One region of the Vibrio sp. THAF64 genome, then DNA from elsewhere that is predicted to be linked to it. Evidence: predicted binding sites of a transcription regulator. Region 1 holds the regulator's gene; each other region holds the start of a gene.
What was found. Region 1 encodes PurR, which represses purine synthesis genes. Its sites were predicted from a motif close to TNANGNAAACGTTTNCNTNA; they were not measured.
Positions count from the first base shown of each region.

Region 2: a site for PurR is predicted at 6,613-6,632, ahead of glyA (serine hydroxymethyltransferase). Genes of this name have one in related genera too.
Region 3: a site for PurR is predicted at 5,442-5,461, ahead of purL (phosphoribosylformylglycinamidine synthase). Genes of this name have one in related genera too.

Region 1 is NZ_CP045355.1:2,426,429-2,434,625, forward strand. Features, by position in the region: gene torR (two-component system response regulator TorR) at 1-71, opposite strand, end outside; gene torD (molecular chaperone TorD) at 309-956, shown strand; gene purR (HTH-type transcriptional repressor PurR) at 1,173-2,180, shown strand; cyclic di-GMP riboswitch class I at 2,326-2,412, shown strand; gene FIU99_RS11095 (TfoX/Sxy family DNA transformation protein) at 2,599-3,192, shown strand; gene FIU99_RS11100 (TVP38/TMEM64 family protein) at 3,332-4,027, shown strand; gene FIU99_RS11105 (DUF2007 domain-containing protein) at 4,024-4,335, shown strand; gene FIU99_RS11110 (alpha/beta fold hydrolase) at 4,332-5,135, opposite strand; gene glgA (glycogen synthase GlgA) at 5,302-6,759, opposite strand; gene glgC (glucose-1-phosphate adenylyltransferase) at 6,749-7,966, opposite strand.
Region 2 is NZ_CP045355.1:2,708,743-2,716,939, reverse strand. Features, by position in the region: gene treC (alpha,alpha-phosphotrehalase) at 1-618, shown strand, start outside; tRNA gene FIU99_RS12665 (tRNA-Tyr) at 733-817, opposite strand; tRNA gene FIU99_RS12660 (tRNA-Tyr) at 874-958, opposite strand; tRNA gene FIU99_RS12655 (tRNA-Tyr) at 1,015-1,099, opposite strand; tRNA gene FIU99_RS12650 (tRNA-Tyr) at 1,155-1,239, opposite strand; gene FIU99_RS12645 (efflux RND transporter periplasmic adaptor subunit) at 1,508-2,572, shown strand; gene vexH (vibriobactin export RND transporter permease subunit VexH) at 2,572-5,682, shown strand; gene FIU99_RS12635 (YitT family protein) at 5,744-6,343, opposite strand; gene glyA (serine hydroxymethyltransferase) at 6,710-7,960, shown strand.
Region 3 is NZ_CP045355.1:823,423-831,619, forward strand. Features, by position in the region: gene FIU99_RS03765 (hypothetical protein) at 1-412, shown strand, start outside; gene FIU99_RS03770 (typIV pilin) at 402-833, shown strand; gene FIU99_RS03775 (AbgT family transporter) at 1,110-2,669, shown strand; gene tadA (tRNA adenosine(34) deaminase TadA) at 2,885-3,394, shown strand; gene FIU99_RS27680 (hypothetical protein) at 3,437-3,571, opposite strand; gene mltF (membrane-bound lytic murein transglycosylase MltF) at 3,784-5,310, opposite strand; gene purL (phosphoribosylformylglycinamidine synthase) at 5,625-8,197, shown strand, end outside.

The DNA of each region.
Region 1 (8,197 bases):
TTTTGAAAGTACCCAACCAACTTGCTGCGAGTCACTGCGTCATCTTCAACTACTAATACGTGATAGCTCATTTACACCACTTAATTACACTTGGAATTGTCTTCACTTGTATTCTATTCATAATCAGTAACAATTCTAGTCTTTGTCCGCTTACTATCCAGAAACCTGAGTGTTTATTGATTCAAAACAAACCTAGTCTCTGGCGTTCATAACTTTCCATTTTTGCACTCAACCTGAAACAACCACCATTACCGCTATTCATTTTTATTCGTTAAACTAATAGGTAGAATTTTCAGGAGTCTGAACTAATGCAAGAAATCAAAGCATTCAACGAAAAACGTGCCGAAATATACTGGTGGCTGTCGAGCCTTTATGCCAAAGAGCTCACAGAAGATAACCTTCAGCAGTATCACTCAGCAGAGATCCGATCTTTCTTGACCGGACTTGGTGAAAACTCCCACCTTAAGCCAGCAATAGAGCGCGTAATTGACGCATTAAATCGACTGATGGATCGCGATGATGCACAACTGGAACTCGCCGCTGATTTCTGCGATTTGTTTCTAAAGTCAGATAAGGATTCCGCACTGCCTTACGCGTCAATGTACATTGGCAAGTCTGGCCTGCTCAATGATCAGCCTGCTACTGATATGGAAAAGCTGATGGCAGAGCATGGCATCGAGGTCGAAAAGGGTCTTAATGAACCAGCTGACCATATCGCTATTGAGCTCGATTTCCTTGGCAATCTGATCATCCGTTCTAATGAGTTAGAGCAAGACCGACATATGGAAGAAGCGTTTTCAGAGCAAGAGCAATTTATCCAGCAACAGCTCCTCAGCTGGATTCCACAATTTAGTAAAAAGTGTCAGGCGTTAGATGAGTTTGGATTTTATTCTGCAGTTTCATTGCTGTTGATCGCCTTTCTTGAGTTGGATTGTGCCTATCTGAAAGGCGAGTAACCATATAGTAATTGTGTGATACATAACTTATCACTGTTACGTTTTTTATTTGCTCTTCTGTTGTTTGCGGTCTAAAATCGTGACCGCAAACGATAAAAACGAATGAACTAGAGACAAACCGCTGAATACAGCGGTTTTTGTGTTTCTGATACTTTCTGCCAAATTATTCTACAATCTGAATATGCTTCCTGGCAGTCATCGACAGGACAGAACCTTATGGCCACTATAAAAGACGTGGCACGCTTAGCTGGCGTGTCTACTACAACCGTTTCTCACGTAATTAACAAAACTCGCTTTGTTGCTGAAGCGACTCAGGAAAAGGTAATGGAAGCCGTTACCGAACTGAATTACGCCCCCAGTGCTGTTGCCCGTAGCTTAAAGTGCAACAGTACACGCACCATTGGTATGCTTGTTACTCAATCTACCAATCTGTTCTTTTCTGAAGTCATCGATGGTGTTGAGAGCTACTGTTATCGTCAAGGCTACACTTTGATCTTGTGTAACACTGGTGGTATTTACGAAAAGCAACGCGACTACATTCGCATGCTGGCAGAAAAGCGTGTCGATGGCATTTTGGTTATGTGTTCTGACCTGACTGAAGAACTGAGCGAAATGCTGGACCGCCATAAAGACATCCCAAAAGTAGTTATGGACTGGGGCCCTGAGAGTTCTCAAGCCGATAAGATCATTGATAACTCAGAAGAAGGTGGCTACCTCGCGACGAAATACCTTATCGATAACGGTCACAAAGACATTGCTTGCTTAAGCGGACACTTTGAAAAGGCAGCTTGTCAGGAACGCATCCTAGGATTCCGTCGTGCAATGGATGAAGCGAATCTAACCGTGAAAGAAGATTGGATTCTTGAAGGTAACTTCGAATGTGATACTGCGGTATTAGCGGCAGACAAAATTGTCGCCATGGACGACAAGCCAACCGCAGTATTCTGCTTCAACGATACTATGGCACTTGGCTTAATGAGTCGTCTACAGCAGAAAGGTATTCGCGTACCTGAAGATATTTCTGTGATTGGTTACGATAACATTGAGCTTGCAGAGTACTTCTCACCACCGCTAACAACGGTTCACCAACCTAAACGTCGTGTTGGTAAAAACGCGTTTGAAATCCTTCTAGAGCGTATCAAGGACAAAGAACACGAAAAGCGTGTATTCGAAATGCACCCTGAAATTGTCGTGCGTGATACGGTGTACAACTTAAACAAATAGCATGCTCAATAGTCCGACTAATAACTCAATCTATTAGTCGGACATATCATTTTCACGCAATTTCCTTGAACCAAGATCACATTTGATCAATAGAGATGTGATACTTACCTCAAATTTTATTTATCCTTAAAATGTTCGACTAATGCCACGAACAGGGCAAACCACTTCGAAAGAGTGGGACGCAAAGCTTCCGGCCTGACTCAGGAGACTGAAAGGTAGCGGGGTTGCCGATGGGCAAAAATGCAAACGATCCGTATCGTTTAAAACAGTACACTGTAATTGTTATCTAGAGCTAAGTAACTAACGTGTGAGTTTTATTTCGGTATGACACCTTACTGACACTTTATCTGCATTATTTTGCTATTCTCTCGGACCTGAATTTGGTGGCGTATAATAATATACACCGAGATAACACAGCATGGATAAACCAATACTTAAAGACTCGATGCGGCTTTTTGATCAGCTTGGTCGTATAAAATCGCGTTCGATGTTCGGCGGATTCGGAATCTTCGCAGACGACACAATGTTCGCATTGGTGGTCAACGATAAGCTTCACATCCGCGCGGATGACAAACTGGCTAGTCAATTCAAATCTGAAGGCTTAGAACCCTACGTTTATAAAAAACGAGGTTTTCCGGTCGTTACCAAATATTTCGCTTTAACTGACGATGTGGCTTCCTGCCCAACTCGTGCTCTCGCCCTCGCACAAAGTGCATTGGCGATAGCTAAGAAAGAGAAAACGTCGCAGGCTAAAACACGACCAAATCGCCTCAAAGACCTACCGAACCTCCGTCTGGCAACAGAACGAATGCTAAAGAAAGCAGGTATCGATAGCGTTGAAAACCTTGAAGAGGCAGGTTCAGTAGAAGCGTTTAGGGCCATTCAGGCAACGCACTCTGCTGAGGTCTCTCTTGAATTGCTATGGGCGCTTGAAGGGGCGATTAACGGAAAACACTGGTCAGTGATTCCACCAGAGCGACGACAAGAGCTGGTCAACAAACTGAACAACTGATCGACAAAATTGATGAAAAGCCAACCACTCAGGTTGGCTTTTTTATTGTTTGTGAAATTTAATCTTTGCCAAACGGTTCTTATTTGTTAACAATTTTTATTGAGTCGAAAGCCTGAGACTCGAAACAGAGGAAGTCGTTATGAATAAGAAACTTGTGTTGGGTGTCCTGCTGGTTGGCCTGATCGTTTTTCTCGGTATTAACTTTGGTCAATACCTCACCTTAGAAAACGCGAAAGCCCAACAAATAGCGCTTTCTGAATACATCAATAACAACTTTGTGCTTGCAGCCGTTACTTATTTCTTGGCTTATGTCGCCATTACCGCCTTTTCGATCCCTGGTGCAGCGGTGGTCACTCTCCTCGGCGCAGCTTTGTTTGGTTTCTGGACCAGTCTACTACTTGTTTCTTTTGCCAGTACCATAGGTGCGACACTAGCCTTTTTGAGCAGTCGTTTCCTCTTGCGTGACTGGGTTCAGAGTAAGTTTGGTGACAAGCTGAATGCCATCAACCAAGGCGTTGAAAGAGACGGTGCTTTTTACTTGTTTTCATTGCGCCTGATCCCCGTGTTCCCGTTTTTCCTGATCAACCTTCTAATGGGTCTGACACCACTTTCAACAGCGAGATTTTATCTCGTTAGCCAGTTAGGTATGCTGCCAGGCACTGCGGTGTATCTGAATGCAGGTACACAATTGGCACAAATTGACAGCTTGTCAGGAATCGTATCTCCGTCTGTCTTAGCCTCATTCGCACTACTAGGGCTTTTCCCTGTCATTGCTAAATGGGTGATGGCAAAAATTAAAGGCGCGCCTCAAGCACAAAATGGGAGCCCTTCTTGAAGATATTCACCGCCAATAACCCACCAGAAGCTCACATTGTTTGCGAGCTTCTTAAATCAAACTGCATTCCATGTGAAGTGCGAGGAGAAGGTATGTTTGGCTTGCAGGGTGAAGTCCCTTTCGGTGAAAACTCCCAACCCTATATATGGCTTCTCGATAGCAAGATGTATAATCAAGCCAGCGCTATCATTGAACAATATATGCAGCAAACACTGGTTGGCTCGGAATGGCAATGTGAGGAATGCGGAGAAACTAACGAAGCACAATTCGCTATCTGCTGGCAGTGTGGTGCCGCTGGCCCTGCTTAGTTGGTAATGGCTTGTTGTTTAATGAAGGCAATAGAGTGTTGATTAAATTCTTCTGGACGCTCTACGTTGCACACGTGGCCACAATCGGGAATTTCCAGTAGCGTACTTTTCTGGTGCGCTGCGACCATTTCTTTGACCGGGCGAATAAACATGTAGTCCCTTTCCCCCATTAGATACAATGTAGGAATTGGTAATTCACGCTCTTTAAAGTATCGCATCATCGGATTCACATCAGCCGTGAGAATAAACCAACGTTTAAACTCTTTCTGGCATAGCTTCTTCGCTTCGCGGATAAACAGGTGGCGGGATTCTTTTTGTGTACGCTGTGGCATGACGATATAAGCAAATAAGCTGTACAACCACATATAAGGCACGATGTGCTTACACAAGTTACCCAGCTTCACCAAAACTTGTGAACGCGTGTTCAAACGCGTTACAGCGCCTCCTAGAACCATAGACTTAACCCGGCCAGTCGACATCTCTGCCAAGTTTCTTACGATAATGGTTCCTAAAGACATACCAACGAAATGCGCTGATGTAATCTTTAAATGGTCCAAAACCTTAAGAATATCCGCGGTAACCGCTTTGAATGTATAACGATTTGAGATCAACTCTTTGATGAAAGGGTTAGACTTACCGTGTCCACGAAGATCCACCAACAGTAAGTTAAAATGCTGTCGATAAGCTTTGATCTGCTTGAACCAGATAGATGAACTGCCACCTGCACCATGCACAAAAACCACCCACTCATTACTGGTTGGGTGCAAATATGTTTTATGGAAGAGAAGCGTTTCGCTCATATTCTCGCAATCAGTTAGGTCAATAATTTTGTGTCGGGCAGAGTATCACAAACTCTCTATCTTTTAAGTCAGCTTATGCCAATTAAGCCCACAATTACCACAAATTAACCCTAAATTTAACTCAAAAAAGGCGCCATATAGGCGCCTTTTTTCATAGTAATTGTTATCAATCTAATGCACTGTGATACAAACTCAAATACTCATCCGCCGCTTTGTTCCAGCAAAAATCTTGTTGCATTGCGTATAACTGAACACGCTTGAGTTCACCGGGCTGCTGAGCGTACAACAGCAATGAGCGTTGCAGCGTTAAAAGCAGTTCTTTAGGCTCTGGCAGTTCAAACACAAAGCCAGTAGCGGTCTCTGGATCAGCATCATAATCGTTAACACTGTCTTTTAATCCTCCAACACCCCGAACAATCGGCAATGTGCCATAAGCCATGCTGTAGATCTGGTTTAAGCCACAGGGTTCAAACTCAGACGGCATTAGGAAGAAATCAGACCCAGCTTCCACCAGATGAGCCAATTCGTTGTCGTAGGCCTCTATAAACTTGAACTTATCACTGTGTAAGGCTTCGATATCTTTAAGCTTAGATGCCAGAACTGGGTCACCTGTACCAACAATGACCAGCTGAACCTCATAACGCAAAAACTGGTCGAGTATCGGCAGTAAGTAATGGACACCTTTCTGGTTCGTCAGCCGACATACCATGCCATACACTGCGCCGTCATTTTCTGCTAAGCCAACGCGCTCCTGAAGAGCTCGCTTACAGGCTTTTTTGCCGCGCACCATACTTTGACGATTCGCCTTGTAATTGGTTGGCAAGTAATGATCAGTCTCCGGATTCCAAGCAGAATAGTCACAGCCGTTCAATATACCAACTAAGTCGCCTTCTCGCTGTTTGAACTCAGCAGCCATACCATGGCTACCTAGTTCTGTTTTGAGCTCTTCTGCATAAGTTGGGCTGACTGCATTGATCTTGTCAGCATTCATCACACCCGCTTTTAACATGGTTACGTGTGTTGAGCTTACTGCCGCGTCCGGTGCGTAGCGAGTATGCATTTCAGGCAAAACCTGAAGCTCCTCGTAGCTGAATACACCTTTAAATACCGCATTGTGCACAGACAGGATACTTCTGGTTTGTGCAAAAAAGTCTGTGCGGCCATATCGGTGTTTGAGCAGATAAGGGACAAATCCCGTATGCCAGTCGTTAGCGTGAATAATATCCGGTTGGAAACCCAGCTTAGGCAACATATCCAGACAGGCAGCACTAAAGAAAGCGAAGCGCTCACCATTGTCGCTGTATGCCTGATTGTTTTCGGCATACATCTCTGGACGATCAAAGTACTTAGGACAATCAATCGCGTAGGCTTTTAAGCCTGCAACGTGCAGCTCCCGAACCAAATACTCAGTATGAGGCCAGTGCGCGAGTGTCGTCTTCAACACCACTGGAGCTGATGTGACTTGAGGAATTTTTTGATAAGCAGGTAATGTTACTCGTACATCTTGATTAAGTTTGAGGAGAGCCTCGGGTAGCGCCTTGGCCACGTCGGCCAAGCCACCACTCTTGATGAGTCCTTCAACTTCCGATGCTACAAACAGAATAGATAAATTCTTAGTAGCCAATTCGTGCTCCTTTAGGAATGACAACAATACCATCATCAGAGACGTGGAAGTGCTTTTTGTCTTCCGTGAGGTTCACACCAATTTGCGTACCAGGTGCAATATCTGCGTCTTTGTCGATGATGACGCGACGTAGTACACAACCCTCGCCTACTTTCACGTCGCCCAAAAGGATACTTTCGCTAATATCACACGCAGATGCAATATTACTGCGGAAACCTAGTACAGATTTTTCGATTCGTGAGCCACGAACATAACTGCCGTTACATACTAGACTGTCAATGATCTGCACACGGCCATTATCCGAGTCAGTAAATGTTGCAGGCGGTAGTGCTGGGTAAAATGTGTGAAGAGGCCACTTTCGGTTATAAAGAGAGAATGGAGCATCTTTCTCAAGCAAGTCCATGTGCGCCTGCCAGTAGGCATCAATCGTACCGACATCACGCCAATAAACTTCTTCTTTCTCGCCAGTAATTCGGTTGGTACTGAAATCATAAACAAACACATCACCACGCGGGAACATTTTTGGAATGATGTCTTTGCCGAAATCGTGAGAAGAGTCTGGGTTATCCGCGTCTTCAATCAGTTCAGCAAACAGTGGTTGGGCTTCAAATACATAGTTACCCATTGAAACCAACGCATGTTGAGGATCACCAGGAATCGGCTTAGGCTGCGCTGGCTTCTCTTCAAAGCCGATCATTCGTCCGTCTTCATCTACTTCAATAACACCGAACTGAGAAGCCTCAGACAGTGGCATACGCAATGCCGAAACCGTCAGTGATGCTTGTTTTTCTTTATGAAAATCGAGCATCTGTTTGATGTCCATTTTATAGATATGGTCAGAACCAAAGATGCACACTTGATCGGGCTCAGCCAACTCCATAAAACGTAAGTTCTGATAGATCGCATCCGCCGTGCCTTCATACCAACGTTTACCGGTGCGCATCTGCGCAGGGATTGGGTCGATGAATCGATCAGTGATGCCACTGATATTCCAACCTTTCTTAAGGTGATGGAACAGGGATTGGGATTTAAACTGAGTCAACACATAGATGCGCATCAAATCAGCATTAACGAAGTTGTTTAAAGCGAAATCAATAAGACGGTAACTACCGCCAAAAGGAACCGAGGGCTTGCTACGAGACTCTGTCAACGGACGAAGGCGTGAACCTTCACCACCAGCAAGGATCATTCCTAAAACACCAGCCATTATTTATTCTCCATAATAATTTTTAATTGCGGATAAGTTTCTATTTCGGGGACTTATCTTTGTCTTCCTAGTTGCTAGTCTGATTTCACGCAGACATACGATATGGAATGCTTAGCCTGTTTTTTCGAACATAAATCCATTTTATGTTTCGTCTAATAATCATCAATTCTTTGTGCACAGGGTTTACTATAAATTACCGTATTTCGTTAAATTTACAATTTAAAAGATGCT
Region 2 (8,197 bases), 280 kb from region 1:
GTCCATATGATGCAAGGTACACCATACATTTATCAAGGGGAAGAGATTGGGATGACCAATCCCGGCTATAGCTCGATAGAGCAATACCGTGATGTGGAAAGCACCAATATGTATGACATCATGGTCAACCAGCAAGGTGTCAGTAACGAAGAGATGATAGATATTCTGGCTCAGAAGTCCCGTGATAACTCACGTACACCAATGCAATGGAATGACGAGCAGTATGCTGGTTTCTCTCAGGCTCAACCTTGGTTGGCGGTGGCAGAAAATTATCCTCAAGTGAACGCAGCTAAAGCCGTTGATGACAGTGATTCGGTTTTTTACTTCTATCAGAAGTTAATTCAATTGCGCAAAGAAATTGAAGTTATCACGACAGGGGACTATCAAGATCTGTATCCGAATCACGACCAGATCTTTGGCTATCAACGTAAGAGCGCCAAACAGACGCTGATTTGTCTCAACAACTATTATGGCGTGGAAGCACAATGTGCACTACCAGAGTCCTTCAAGGTGGACTGTGCTAAATATGTATTAGGCAACTACGCTTTGCCTGAATCCGTTGCTCAAACTCAAACTCTACGTCCTTACGAGACACGCATTATTTTAATTGAAGAGTAAACACACCCCCTATAGTGTTTTCTTCATTGCCTCGCTTGTGCGGGGCATTTTTTATGCGTAACTGGAAAGTAGAAACGAAAAAAGCCAGCTCAATGAGCTGGCTTTTTGCTGATATGGTGGAGGGGGACGGATTCGAACCATCGAAGGCAGTGCCAGCAGATTTACAGTCTGATCCCTTTGGCCACTCGGGAACCCCTCCAGGGTATTTTTATCCTTAACTGATGTTTTCCCAACACAACAATCAAGCGTTCAATATGGTGGAGGGGGACGGATTCGAACCATCGAAGGCAGTGCCAGCAGATTTACAGTCTGATCCCTTTGGCCACTCGGGAACCCCTCCAGGGTATTTTTATCCTTAATTGATGTTTTCCCAATACAACAATCAAGCTTTCAATATGGTGGAGGGGGACGGATTCGAACCATCGAAGGCAGTGCCAGCAGATTTACAGTCTGATCCCTTTGGCCACTCGGGAACCCCTCCAGGGCTTTTTATCCTTAACTGACGTTTTCCCAACGCATCAATCAAGCATTCAATATGGTGGAGGGGGACGGATTCGAACCATCGAAGGCAGTGCCAGCAGATTTACAGTCTGATCCCTTTGGCCACTCGGGAACCCCTCCAGGGTGTTTTTATACTTAAGAAATGATTTCCCAACACATCACTCAAGTGCGGAGCGCATCATAGCAAACTCGCTAAACCTGTAAAGCCTTTTCTTATGATTTTGAATTGAATGCTGGCTTTTTGGGCAAAGATGCCAGTAATTAACCTAAAAGCTCACGTAATCAACGTCTAAACTTACAGTTTATTGCTCTCTCTTTACATTACTTGACGTTTCCAGCGCGGTTTAACGAGTACAATGTACGGAGTTTTTTGAGGCAGAATTTAAACATGAAAAATAAAATTATTCTGAGCATTTTGTCGTTGTCTATTCTGGCCGCAGCACCTGGTGTGCAGGCTAAACGACAAGGTCCACAGACAGTTACTGTGGTGACTGAACAGGTCCAGGTTCATCAGGTTTCTCAGTCACTGTCTTTAGTTGGAAAGCTGGAAGCCGAGCAATCTGTTGTGGTCTCTTCGGAAGTGACTGGAAAGGTGGATGTCATTGCTGTTAAGGCGAATCAGGAGGTCAAACAAGGCCAGATGCTGATTCAGCTTAACGATGATAAGGCCAGAGCCAGCGTGGCGGAGGCTCAAGCGTACCTGAAAGATGAAGAACGCAAATTGAGAGAATTTGAACGTTTGGTGACGCGCAATGCGATTACTCAGACAGAAATAGACGCGCAGAAAACCAGCGTAGAAATCGCTAAAGCACGTCTTGATGCCGCGAATGCTAACTTGAGTGACCTACATATTACTGCACCGTTTTCCGGCACGGTTGGCTTTGTGGATTTCAGCTTAGGCAAAATGGTCAGTGCGGGTGATGAATTAGTGGCACTGGATGATCTTTCAGTAATGCAGTTAGATTTACAAGTGCCGGAGCGCTATCTATCTCAGATCTCTAAAGGCATGAAAGTAACATCAAAGACGGCAGCATGGAATGATGCTGTGTTCAGTGGCGAAGTCGTGGGTATCGATTCACGAATCAATGAAGAAACCCTTAACTTAAGGGTTCGTATCCACTTTGACAATCCGAAACAAAGCCTCAAACCGGGCATGTTAGTGGCTGCGGATATGGATTTTCCTCCAATGGAAGCGCCGATTATTCCTGTTCAGGCACTCGAATATTCTGGCACCAAACGTTACGTCTACGTGGTTGGTGACGACAACAAAGCGGTTCGCACTGAAGTCTTCTTAGGCGCTCGTATCGGCAACCAGGTCGTGATTGAAAAAGGCCTGGATATTGGCCAGAAAATCGTTGTTCAAGGCATTGTGAACATGCGCGATGGCGTTGCCGTGAGTGAACTGGGTGAAGATGGCAAACCACTGAATAATGAGCAAGAAGGTAACAGCTAATGTGGTTATCTGATGCTTCAGTAAAACGACCCGTTGCGGCGGTCGTTCTCAGCTTGCTGCTGTGTGTATTTGGTATTGTCTCTTTCAGTAAACTGGCGGTACGCGAAATGCCGGATATTGAAAGTCCGGTTGTCTCAATCAGTACCCGTTATGAAGGCGCTTCAGCGACCATTATTGAAAGCCAAATTACGACTGCACTGGAAGACCAGCTTTCTGGTATCAGCGGTATTGATGAAATTGAATCGACCACGCGTAATGGCAGCTCACGAATCACGATTACTTTTGAACTTGGTTATGATCTCAATACTGGTGTCAGTGACGTTCGGGATGCGGTTGCACGTGCGCAGCGTTCCTTGCCTGATGAGGCGGATGATCCCATTGTTTATAAGAATAATGGCTCCGGTGAAGCGTCTCTCTACATCAATCTGAGTTCTTCAGAAATGGATCGGACCCAGTTGACGGACTATGTCGACCGAGTTCTGCTCGACAGATTCAGTTTGATCTCGGGTGTAAGCTCGGTGGACGTGTCTGGCGGCTTGTACAAAGTCATGTACGTTAAGCTGAAACCAGCCCAGATGGCGGGGCGTGGAGTTACGACTTCTGACATTACTGCGGCACTGAATAATGAAAATATTGAAAGCCCGGGCGGCGAGGTACGTAACGATCAGATCGTAATGTCGGTTCGTACTGCTCGCAGCTACAACGTGGCTGAAGATTTTGAATATTTGGTGGTTAAGCGTGCCAGTGACAATACCCCCATCTATCTGAAAGATGTGGCTGATGTCTATATTGGCGCGGAGAACGAAAATTCGACCTTTAAGAGTGATGGTGTTGTAAATGTCAGCATGGGTATTGTGCCTCAATCGGACGCTAACCCGCTTGAAGTGGCAGACTTAGTGCATGATGAAGTGGAGAAAATCCAGCAATTCCTTCCATCGGGAACTCGTCTTGCCATCGACTATGATTCAACCGTTTTTATTGAGCGTTCGATAGCAGAAGTGTATAGCACTCTGTTTATTACCGGTGGTCTGGTCATTCTCGTGCTGTACATATTCATTGGTCAGGCACGAGCCACGCTGATCCCAGCAGTAACGGTGCCTGTTTCTTTGATTTCATCCTTCATGGCCGCTTACTACTTCGGTTTTTCCATCAACCTTATCACGCTGATGGCGCTGATATTGTCGATTGGATTGGTGGTCGATGACGCCATCGTGGTGGTGGAGAACATCTTCCACCATATCGAGCGGGGTGAAAAACCACTATTAGCGGCATACAAAGGGACACGTGAAGTTGGCTTTGCCGTTGTGGCGACAACTCTGGTACTGGTCATGGTTTTCCTGCCCATCTCGTTTATGGATGGTATGGTCGGCCTGCTGTTTACCGAGTTTTCGGTACTGTTGGCGATGTCGGTGATTTTCTCATCACTGATTGCATTGACACTGACTCCAGTACTGGGCAGCCAACTATTAAAGGCTAACGTGAAACCAAACCGCTTTAACCGTTTCATCGATCGCATGTTTGGTCGTTTGGAAAGCGGTTACCGTAAAGTATTGCGTGGAGCCTTGAAATGGAAATGGGCAGCGCCTCTGATCATTTTGACCTGTATCGGCGGAAGTTGGGGCTTGATGAAGCAAGTGCCTTCTCAGCTCACGCCATCTGAAGACCGCGGGGTGATCTTTGCCTTTGTTCGTGGCGCTGATGCTACCAGTTACAACCGCATGGCTGCGAACATGGATATCGTCGAGGAGCGCTTGTTGCCGCTACTGGGCGAAGGTTTCCTTAAGTCCTTCAGTATTCAATCGCCAGCCTTTGGCGGTAACGCCGGTGACCAGACGGGTTTTGTCATCATGATTCTGGATGACTGGAATGATCGTGATGTAACGGCTCAGCAGGCGCTAGGAGAGGTAAGAAAGGCGCTGGTTGGTATTCCTGATGTTCGTGTCTTCCCATTTATGCCAGGCTTCAGAGGTGGTTCTAGTGAGCCCGTCCAGTTCGTGTTAGGTGGTTCTGATTACCCTGAGCTGAAACAGTGGGCCGAAAAGCTTGAGCAGTTAGCGGAAGAGTCTCCGATCATGGAAGGGGCGGACATTAACTATTCTGAGCGAACCCCTGAGCTGGTGGTGACGGTTGATAAACAACGTGCGGCAGAGTTGGGTATCAGCGTATCAGAGATTTCTGAGACCTTAGAAATTATGCTTGGCGGTAAGAGTGAAACGACTTTTGTCGAGCGTGGTGAAGAATATGATGTTTATTTACGCGGTGATGAGAACAGCTTCAATAACGCGACGGATCTAAGCCAGATTTATCTGCGAACCAGCTCTGGCGAGTTGGTGACACTGGATGCGGTCACCAAGATTGAAGAAGTGGCTTCGTCGATTCGTTTGTCACACTACAACAAACAGAAATCGATTACCGTAACGGCTAACTTGTCTGACGGGTATACCTTAGGTCAGGCACTGGACTTCCTAGATCAACAAGCGGTGGAAATTCTGCCGGGCGATATCTCAGTCAGCTACTCTGGTGAATCGAAAGATTATAAAGAGAACCAATCCAGTATTCTGGTGGTGTTTGGCTTAGCACTGCTGGTCGCGTACCTAGTCTTGGCAGCGCAGTTTGAAAGTTTCATTAACCCACTGGTGGTGATGTTCACTGTCCCTATGGGGGTATTTGGCGGCTTCTTGGGCTTGTTCTTTATGAGTCAGGGGCTGAATATCTACAGCCAGATTGGCATGATCATGTTGATTGGTATGGTGACCAAGAACGGTATCCTGATCGTTGAGTTTGCGAACCAGCTTCGTGATCGCGGCTTCGAATTTGAGAAAGCAATAGTCGATGCTGCGGCACGTCGTCTGCGCCCAATCATGATGACGGCATTTACTACGCTTGCTGGTGCAATTCCGTTGCTCTTATCGACAGGGGCAGGTTATGAAAGCCGAGTGGCGGTAGGTACGGTGATCTTCTTCGGTATGGGCTTCGCAACGCTGGTGACTTTGTTTGTTATTCCTGCGATGTACCGATTGATTTCAGCAAGTACGCAATCACCGGGACATGTGGAAGCTGAACTGAACAAAGAGCTAAGTCACGATGTGAAGGCCAGAACCTCACACTAATCGCAGCAACTAATAACGCAAAAAAGCCCGCAATTCGCGGGCTTTTTTTATCTAGTGGTTCTCAACCGTAATTGACGGAATAACGGGTTGGTTTGTGATTCATAGCTAACACAACATTGAGCAGGATAGCGCCCAGAATGGATAACCCGATGACTTCAGGAGAGACAAAAAAGAATGAAGCGAACAAGATGCAACAATCGATGGCTAGCTGAGATTTGCCCACTGAAATGCCGAACTTATCCTGAATAAACAGGCAAAGTACGTTGAAACCGCCGAGACTTGAGCGATGACGGAACAGTATAAGCATACCCAAACCCATCAGTAACCCACCGGCAACCGCGCAATACACAACGTTGACCGTTTCAAGGCTGACGACCAGAGATAGGTGGTCTGCAAACACAGAAACCAAGGCACCAGAAATAGCACTGTTGAAGGCAAATCTTGAGCCAAAACGCTTCCACGCGAGTAAATAAAAAGGACTGTTGGCCAAAAAGTAAAGCGTACCGAAGGAAAGTGACACAAACTGGCTCATAAGCAGGGCCAAACCTGTGGTGCCTCCGGTTAACAGATTTGCAGATTGGAGGAAGAAAACGCCCTGAGCGACCAGAAATGTTCCAGTTAAAATAGCAATCCAATCTTCTTTGCGTGAGTGTTTTTCCATCAATTTGAAACTTTTACAGTAGATAATGGCGCGCATACTATTTAAAAAATGAGGTTTTCGGTAGCTTGAGAAGCAAATTTAAGGTAAACCTATGTAATTATCGTTTTACGGGGTGTAAAGGGAAAAATTGACACTTTTCATATTTATACGATTTAGAAAGGTGACAATATGACAATCCTTGTAGAACCACATGAAGAATCTGCATGAGAAAAAGTAAAACTTTCTCTTTATGGCCAAGATCAAATTATGTAGAATGCGCGCTATTAACGTGATGCAAACGTTTGCGTGAATCAATTTACGTAGATTAATAGGGTCATTGGTAGGTTTTTTGCAAATTTCAGTTTAAATCTGAGTCAGGAGATACAGATGCTAAAGCGTGATATGAACATCGCAGATTACGATGCGGAACTGTTCGCAGCAATCCAAGAAGAAACTCTTCGCCAGGAAGAACACATTGAACTAATCGCTTCTGAAAACTACACGAGCCCACGTGTAATGGAAGCTCAAGGTTCTCAGCTAACAAACAAATACGCTGAAGGCTACCCTGGCAAGCGTTACTATGGCGGTTGTGAATACGTTGATAAAGCGGAAGCTTTGGCAATTGATCGTGCATGTCAGCTATTCGGCTGTGAGTACGCTAACGTTCAACCTCACTCGGGCTCACAAGCAAACAGCGCTGTGTACATGGCATTGCTAAATCCAGGTGATACTGTTCTAGGCATGAGCCTAGCGCATGGTGGTCACTTGACTCATGGCTCACCAGTAAACTTCTCTGGTAAACACTACAACGTGATTCCTTACGGTATCGACGAAGCGGGTCAAATCAACTACGACGAAATGGAGCAACTTGCTCTAGAGCACAAGCCTAAGATGATTATCGGCGGCTTCTCGGCTTACTCTCAAATCGTTGACTGGGCTCGCATGCGTGAAATCGCAGACAAAGCCGGCGCGTACCTGTTCGTAGACATGGCGCACGTTGCGGGTCTAATCGCAGCAGGCGAATACCCAACGCCAGTCCCTCACGCTCACGTAGTGACGACGACTACGCACAAGACATTAGCAGGTCCACGTGGTGGTCTAATCCTGTCTAACGCTGGCGAAGATATGTACAAGAAGTTGAACTCAGCGGTATTCCCTGGTGGTCAGGGTGGTCCTCTGATGCATGTTATCGCAGGTAAAGCGGTAGCGTTCAAAGAAGCAATGGAGCCGGAATTCAAAGCATACCAAGCGCGCGTAGTGAAGAACGCTAAAGCGATGGTTGCCCAGTTCCAAGAGCGTGGTTACAAGATCGTTTCTAACGGTACAGAGAACCACCTGTTCCTAGTTGACCTCATCGACAAAGACATCACAGGTAAAGATGCAGATGCAGCACTTGGCGCTGCAAACATCACGGTAAACAAGAACTCAGTACCAAACGATCCACGTAGCCCGTTTGTGACTTCTGGCATCCGTGTAGGTTCTCCAGCAATCACTCGTCGTGGTTTCACTGAAGAAGATGCCAAAGAGCTAGCGAACTGGATGTGTGACGTTCTAGATAACATCGGAAATGATGATGTTATCTCGGCAACTAAAGCCAAGGTTCTAGAGATCTGTAAGCGTCTACCTGTTTACGCTTAAATAGCACTCAGCATAGAACCATAAAACTTCCAGTTTTTGGTTCCACTAACTGTATGCTGCAATAGCCTCCTTCGGGAGGCTTTTTATTTTTTGCGAGTTTACTTCATAAAGATCAACTGGATAAACCAGTATTCCTCTAACTTCCCCTATCATACATATTGCTCATTCATTAACGATTAAAAACTAAAACATAATCACAATGTTTCATATCTATAATTGATTGGCATTGAGTTTAAA
Region 3 (8,197 bases), 1.6 Mb from region 1:
AAACCTTGCCATTGATACGCATTTGAATGGAGGCTTGATACTGGTGCTTCACAATGGCATCGCTTCAATTTCAGGAAACCAAGCATTGAAGGCCATGATTTATCACTTTGTTTCTGAGAGTCCGTCTGCTGGGTTTGTTGATTGGGGACAATCAAACAACAATCCATTGTTTTCGGCACTGATTGCATCTTTGAACGAGCATGCTTTGCTGAACACAGTAGATCAACAAAAAGTGAGTTATTTTCAGAGTGGTAATGTTTATCCGTTAGGTGGTTTAGTGTTGGATGCTCCTGATAGCTATGCCTTGATCAACAATGATCTATACATGCAGTTCAATAAAGATGTCACGGCCTCGGCTGCTCGACATTTTCATAAGGTCAAATGGAGCAATGGTAGTTGGCATGATTTCTAACCAGAAAGGTGTCAGCTTGTTTGAGGTGCTATTGGCTCTCTTGCTTGTCAGCGGTAGTGCTGTCGGTTTAGTCAAATTACATACCTATATCGAAATGAAATCCGATTGGGCTCAACGGTCTATTGAAGCGCTCTACTTGGCAGAGTCTGAGCTTGAACAATTCACCACGCATGGATCAACGGTGAAGGGAGGACGTTATCTATTCGACGATATAGAACAAGATGCCTGCTATTCGCAAACTCAGTGTCAGCCGTTATCGGCTGATTACTTTCAAACGCGATGCGAGGCTCGCTCCTCGTTACAAAATGGGATTGAAGTTAAGCACATTACCGTGGAAGTGTGTTGGTTCGATCGCCATGGAAAACAGCAATCCATTGAGCTAATGACATCAGTTTCCAAATTCAATGAATTTAGTATGTAGACTATTTTATATTCAAAATAAATTATTGATATTTTACTTAAAAGTGTTCTCTATATTTTTCAAAATGGTTTCAAATCTGTTTCATTATATGGGTGGCTAGTGTTTTTACTTTGTTGCGTAGTAATGGCAATTTTGCAAAATATGTCTCCAAATATGGAAAAACCTCTGGAATCTTGTGCTTTTGAGGGGGCAATTTAATAAAATGTGTAGCTGAAAAATAGGTCGTCACAACAATTATTACAGGCCTAAGGCAACAACATCACATATGGAGTTACCATGAGTAACCAAGCAGTAAATAAAGCACCATCGTCCAAGCCGAATGGCATGGATCGCTTTCTTAATTTTATAGAACGAGCTGGTAATAAAATCCCGGATCCGGCCATTCTGTTCTTCTGGGCACTGATCATTACTTGGGCTGCGTCTGCACTTTTGTCGAATGTTTCTTTCGACCTTCTAAACCCTCGAACTGGCGAAGCTCTTACCATCACTAACCTTCTGACAGGTGAAGCACTAGCAAGTTTCCTTGCTAACATGGTGACAACGTTCACTGGCTTTGCACCACTTGGTATCGTTCTAGTAGCGATGTTGGGTGTAGGTGTTGCCGATTCTTCTGGCTTCATCACCACTGGCCTTAAGAAGATGCTGAACTTCACGCCAGCAAAACTTCTTACTCCAATGCTAATTCTTGTAGCAATCGTATCGCACACTGCTGCTGATGCGGGCTACGTTCTGGTTATTCCTCTTGGTGGTATCATCTTCCACGCTGCAGGTCGTCACCCTCTAGCGGGTATCGCGGCAGCGTTCGCAGGTGTATCAGGTGGTTTCTCTGCAAACTTCATCCCTTCAGGTATTGACCCTCTATTGGCTGGCTTTACTCAAACAGCCGCGCAGGTTCTCGATCCTGAGTACGTGGTTAACCCTCTAGCGAATATCTTTTTTACTGGTCTATCTTCAGTAATCATTGTGGCTATCGGTTGGTATGTAACTGAAAGAATCATCGAGCCACGTCTAAAGAACACTCCAATCGACGAAGACGCAGAGAAAGCACCAGATCTAGGTTCTTTCACTGAGCTTGAGTCTAAAGCGTTTCGTTACGCGGGTTGGGCTATGATGGCGGGCATCGCACTTCTTGTTGTGGCGCTTATCCCAGAAAATTCTGCACTGCGTTCACCGGAAGGTGAGATCACAGCGTTCTCTGCGCCAATCATGAAGTCTATCGTTCCGTTGATCTTCATCCTGTTTATCATTCCGGGTTACGTTTACGGTCGCGTTTCTGGCACGTTCAAGACAAGTAATGACATCATCAAAGCGATGGCGGACACCATGTCTACGATGGGCGCATACATCGTAATGTCGTTCTTCTGTGCACAATTCCTATCTGCATTCGCGCAATCAAACATCGGTACTATGCTAGCGCTATACGGTGCAGAAGGTCTGAAAGCGATGAACCTACCAGGTGAAGCAACAATCATTGGTATGATTCTTCTAACGGCTTCTGTAAACCTTCTAATCGGTTCTGCATCAGCGAAATGGGCACTGATTGGTCCAATTCTGGTGCCTATGCTAATGGCTGTTGGTATTTCTCCAGAACTATCACAAGCGGCATACCGTGTGGGTGACTCTGTTTCGAACATCATCTCACCTCTGATGGTATTCTTCCCTCTAGTGGTTGTTTACTGCCAGCGCTACGTGAAGTCGACTGGTATTGGTACGCTAGCGTCATTAATGATGCCATTCTCGATTGCTATGCTAATCGGTTGGTCAATCTTCCTAGTGGCTTACTGGATGTTAGGCATTCCGCTAGGTATTCAAGCACCATACACTTACACAATGTAAATACGGTCAGATTTGGCGCTGTAGCAGTTATTAACTGCGCAACACCAACTATTTAGGTATTAGGATTTTAAAAGCGCTGGTCGAAAGACTGGCGCTTCTTTTTAGTGCTAAGAAGTAGTTTATGTGAGGTGCTCTGCGTCCTGCTTTCACTTCCGCGTTCATACGGGTAGAATTTGCTACCCCTAGCCGTTTACTTATACAACCGGAGCTTCCTTTTGTCAGATTCACAGTTTTCCCCTCAAGACGAGTTTTTCATGCGCCGTGCTATGGAGTTGGCGGCTCAGGCCGAAGCTGAGGGAGAGGTTCCAGTTGGGGCCGTACTAGTGAAAGGTGGTGAGATCGTTGCTGAAGGATGGAATCAGTCAATTGGTCATCATGATGCGACGGCTCATGCTGAAATGCAGGTGCTGCGTAAAGCCGGCCAAGTACTGGAAAATTACCGACTGTTGGATACAACATTATACGTTACGCTAGAGCCATGCCCTATGTGCGCGGGGGCCTTACTCCATAGCCGAGTGAAACGCATTGTTTATGGTGCTCCGGACTTAAAAGCGGGGGCTGCAGGAACAGTACTCAATCTGTTTGAACATCAAGCGGCGTATCACTATGCCGATATTGAACAAGGACTGATGGAAGAAGAGTGTCGAGGCCAGCTTCAGGCGTTCTTTAAGCGTCGTCGTAAAGAGAAAAAAGCGCAAAAACAAATGAAGCGTTCAGAAGGGTAGGGTTTTCAGCAAACACCTGATTCAAGGTGTTTGCCAACTGGTTTATGCACAAATTAGCTGCATAAAAGCTCGATGACGGGCAATGACTTTCTTCTTGTTATTGCTGAGCATTCTTTTACGGCGGTTTGCCGCAACGGTTTTATTAAGGCGTTTTGACTGCATTTTACGTCTACGCATAAAACAACCTCCTACTGTGGGTTAGAACTCTATGATTGCTTTCTGTATCGAAGGCATTGATTACGTTATGTAACTCGTCTTTTACCAGCCAATTGTTACCATTTAAATAATGCTACCGAAAAGGCTGGCTCACGATACTATGTTTGGGTCAGGCAAGTAAAATTCAAGTGCCCAACCATTAATCAATGGCTGGGCACTTTAACGGTTTGTTTCTATTCTTGTATTTCTTCAACTGGCGCCGCTGAAGATACCGCTGAAGCTGCTGAGATAGGGCTGTCTGGCACTTCAATCACGGCGAGATCATCAATGTTGACATCACTGTTGTCCGTGGTCTGCTGTTCGACATGGCCGATGATACTCTGGTAATAGCGGCGAATATTCTCGACGTAGTTTCTCGCTTCATCACCGCGTGCATAGCCATAGCGGGTTTGGCTGTAGTACTTTTTCTGGCGCAGCAACGGCAGGCGATCTTTCACATCAGCCCACGCATCTGGGTTACCGCCTTGCTTCTTCGTGAGTCTTCGGGCATCCATCATGTGACCATAGCCGACGTTATACGATGCAAGGGCAAACCAAATTTTTTCATGCTCATCAATGGAGTCGGGGATGCGAGACACCATTCGTCGCAGGTAATCAACACCTCCACGAACTGACTGCTTAGGATCGAGACGATTGGTGACGCCAACACTTTTAGCGGTTGGCAGTGTCAACATCATCATGCCTCGTACACCTGTCGGAGATTTAGCAAGCGGGTTCCAGTGCGATTCCTGATAAGCCAGTGCCGCCACGAGTCGCCAGTCAAACTCATCTGAGTATTCTTTAAACAGAGGTGACCATTGTGGAAGCTTAGAGTCGAGCGCACGAATAAAAGCTCGGGTATCAACGTAATCGAAGCTGCCAATATGACCGATATACTTTTCTTCTAAAGAGGCTAGGTGACCAGATTGTTTGGTGTAGCCGAAGAATTCGATCATAAGCGCATAAAGGCTTTCATCTTCAGAACGACGAACAAACCAAGAGATTGGCTGATCTTCTGTCAGCTCGAATGCGAGCGCAATATCGGGATAGATACGTTGTGATAAAGAGACTTCGACTGAATCGGCAACAGTGAACATCAGCTCTCCATCAGATACTTGTTTTAGTAGATCACTCACTTCAGCATCTGGGTCAACTTCAAAGGCAAAGTCAGGGTGCTCTTCTTGTTTGATGGCGCTCAGAGTTTGTTTAACGTGAGAGTCACTGATGATTTTAAGGATAGGAAGCTCTTCACCATCATCTGTTGGTACGGGGTGGATATTGAGGAGTTGCTCTAGGTTGCGTGGTCGTTTCTTACCTTTTTTATACACAACTTGCTGGCTGACGTAGTAGTAAGCGGGGCCAGGTCGGAATCGCTCCATACGTTCAGGTGACTGAGTCAAACCTGCAGCAATAATGTCGATTTCACCTTTGGCTAGCGCAGGATATAACGACGAGATACGGTAGGCTGGTTTCATTTCCAACTGCACACCAAGCTCATTGGCGAATTCGCGGGCCAGTTCGTAATCCAAACCTGCTGGGCCATCAGGACCGATATAGTAAGACAGCTGGTTATTCAGAGTGCCGACACGTAACACACCACGCTCACGTATCTGGTCTAAATCACTTTTGGGCTCTGACTCAATTTGACAGCCGGATAACATCAATACAGAAAACAGCAAGGCGCTGATTGATGTCCAACGGTTCAAGTAATGCTTCTTCATTCACATCATTCTCATACTTCCAGTAGGGCATTTATATCAAAGTGTCATAACAAGGCAAGACAATCAGAGTCACTTCGGGTTAAAGATTTAAAATTGGGATTTTTGCTGTAATTCAAATTTGACGAAAAAAATGACGCAAACGGTTGCTTTTGGTGTTACATCACAAAAATAATTCCTTTATAATGCGCCCGCAAAGGAGAGGTGAAATCGGCATAGGTTTTTAATCCTTAGGGAATAGCTTCGAAGTAAAACAGTCTAACCCACTGAATTTATTCCAATATCACCTTAATCAATTGCATAAGAGACCTAAGCACATGAGAATTTTGCGTGGCTCCCCAGCTCTTTCTGAGTTTCGTGTTAACAAGCTTCTAGAGCTTTGTCGTGAATTAAGCTTACCTGTAACAGGTATTTACGCTGAGTTTGCTCACTTTGCTGAATTATCAGCAGATCTTGATTCTCAAGAAGTTGAGAAGTTGGAAAAGCTCCTAACTTACGGTCCTACAATTGAAGAGCACGAGCCTGCAGGTCTTCTTCTACTTGCTACTCCTCGCCCTGGCACTATCTCGCCTTGGTCTTCAAAATCGACTGACATTGCTAATAACTGTGGTCTAGATAAAGTCGTTCGTCTAGAGCGTGGTACGGCTTACTACATCGAAACACCAGCAGAACTTTCTGAGCTTCAACTCGTTGAGCTAAAGGCGATCCTTCACGATCGTATGATGGAAGTAGTTTTCACAGATTTTGACTCTGCCGCTGCACTTTTCCAAGTTGCGGAACCAGCACCAGTTGCTGATGTTGATCTACTTAATGGCGGCCGCGCTGCGCTTGAAAACGCAAACGTTACCCTAGGTCTTGCACTTGCTGATGACGAAATTGAATACCTTTACGATGCGTTCGTAAACAAGCTAGACCGTAACCCAACTGACATCGAGCTCATGATGTTTGCACAAGCGAACTCAGAGCACTGTCGTCACAAGATCTTCAATGCAGACTGGACTATCGACGGTGTTAAGCAAGAAAAGTCTCTGTTCAAGATGATCAAGAATACCTTCGAAACCACACCAGAAAATGTACTGTCTGCTTACAAAGATAACGCAGCGGTAATGGTAGGTTCAGATGTAGGTCGTTTCTTCCCGAACCCAGAAACTCGCCAGTACGGTTACAATCAAGAGAAAGCGCACATCCTAATGAAGGTGGAAACGCACAACCACCCAACGGCTATCTCTCCTTGGCCGGGCGCATCTACTGGCTCTGGTGGTGAAATCCGCGACGAAGGCGCAACAGGTATTGGCGGTAAGCCAAAAGCCGGTCTAGTTGGTTTCACGACATCTAACCTACGTATTCCTGGTTTTGAACAGCCATGGGAAACAGACTTCGGTAAGCCGGGTCGCATCGTTAACGCACTAGATATCATGCTCGAAGGCCCACTTGGTGGCGCGGCGTTCAACAACGAATTTGGTCGTCCAAACTTACTGGGTTACTTCCGTACTTACGAAGAAAAAGTGAACTCTCACGCCGGTGAAGAGGTTCGTGGTTACCACAAGCCAATCATGATTGCTGGTGGTATGGGTAACATCCGTGACGAGCACGTGCAGAAGAAAGAGATCCCAGTCGGTGCAAGCCTAATCGTTCTTGGTGGTCCTGCAATGAACATCGGCCTTGGTGGCGGTGCAGCATCTTCAATGGCGTCTGGTCAATCCGCAGAAGATTTAGACTTTGCTTCAGTACAGCGTGAGAACCCAGAGATGGAGCGTCGCTGTCAGGAAGTGATCGACCGTTGTTGGCAACTTGGCGATGCTAACCCAATTGCGTTCATCCATGATGTGGGCGCGGGCGGTATCTCTAACGCACTTCCAGAGCTTGTAGACGATGGCGAACGTGGTGGTATCTTCCAACTGCGTGACGTACCAAACGACGAACCAGGCATGAGCCCACTTGAGATCTGGTGTAACGAATCTCAAGAGCGTTACGTAATGGCAGTTGCGCCAGAGAACATGGAAGTATTCGACGCAATCTGTAAGCGTGAGCGTGCACCATACGCAGTAGTCGGTGTTGCAACAGAAGAGCGCGATCTGAAACTAGAAGATTCACACTTCGACAACACGCCAATCGACATGCCAATGGACGTACTTCTAGGCAAGACGCCTAAGATGCACCGTGATGCAAAAACGCTAAAAGCGAACAACCCAGCAGTAAACCGTGACGGCATTGAGCTCAACGAAGCAGCAGATCGCGTTCTACGTCTTCCAACGGTTGCAGAAAAAACATTCCTAATCACGATCGGTGACCGCACGGTGACTGGTCTTGTTGCGCGTGACCAAATGGTTGGCCCGTGGCAGGTTCCAGTAGCAAACTGCGCAGTAACCGCAGCAAGCTACGACACTTATCACGGTGAAGCGATGTCGATGGGTGAGCGTACACCAGTTGCCCTACTAGACTTTGGTGCTTCAGCTCGTCTGGCTGTTGGTGAGGCAATCACGAACATCGCTGCGACAAACATCGGTGATATCAAACACATTAAACTGTCTGCAAACTGGATGTCTCCAGCAGGTCACCCAGGTGAAGATGCAGGTCTTTACGAAGCGGTTAAAGCGGTGGGTGAAGAGCTATGTCCAGCACTTGGCCTAACGATCCCTGTGGGTAAAGACTCAATGTCGATGAAGACCAAGTGGGAAGAGAATGGCGAGCAGAAAGAAGTTACTTCGCCACTATCTCTGATCATCACTGCGTTTGCTCGTGTTGAAGATGTTCGTAAGACAATCACTCCGCAATTACGCACAGACAAAGGTGACACGTCACTGGTTCTTATCGATCTAGGTAACGGTCAAAACCGTCTAGGCGCAACAGCACTAGCACAGGTTTACAAGCAGCTTGGTGACAAGCCAGC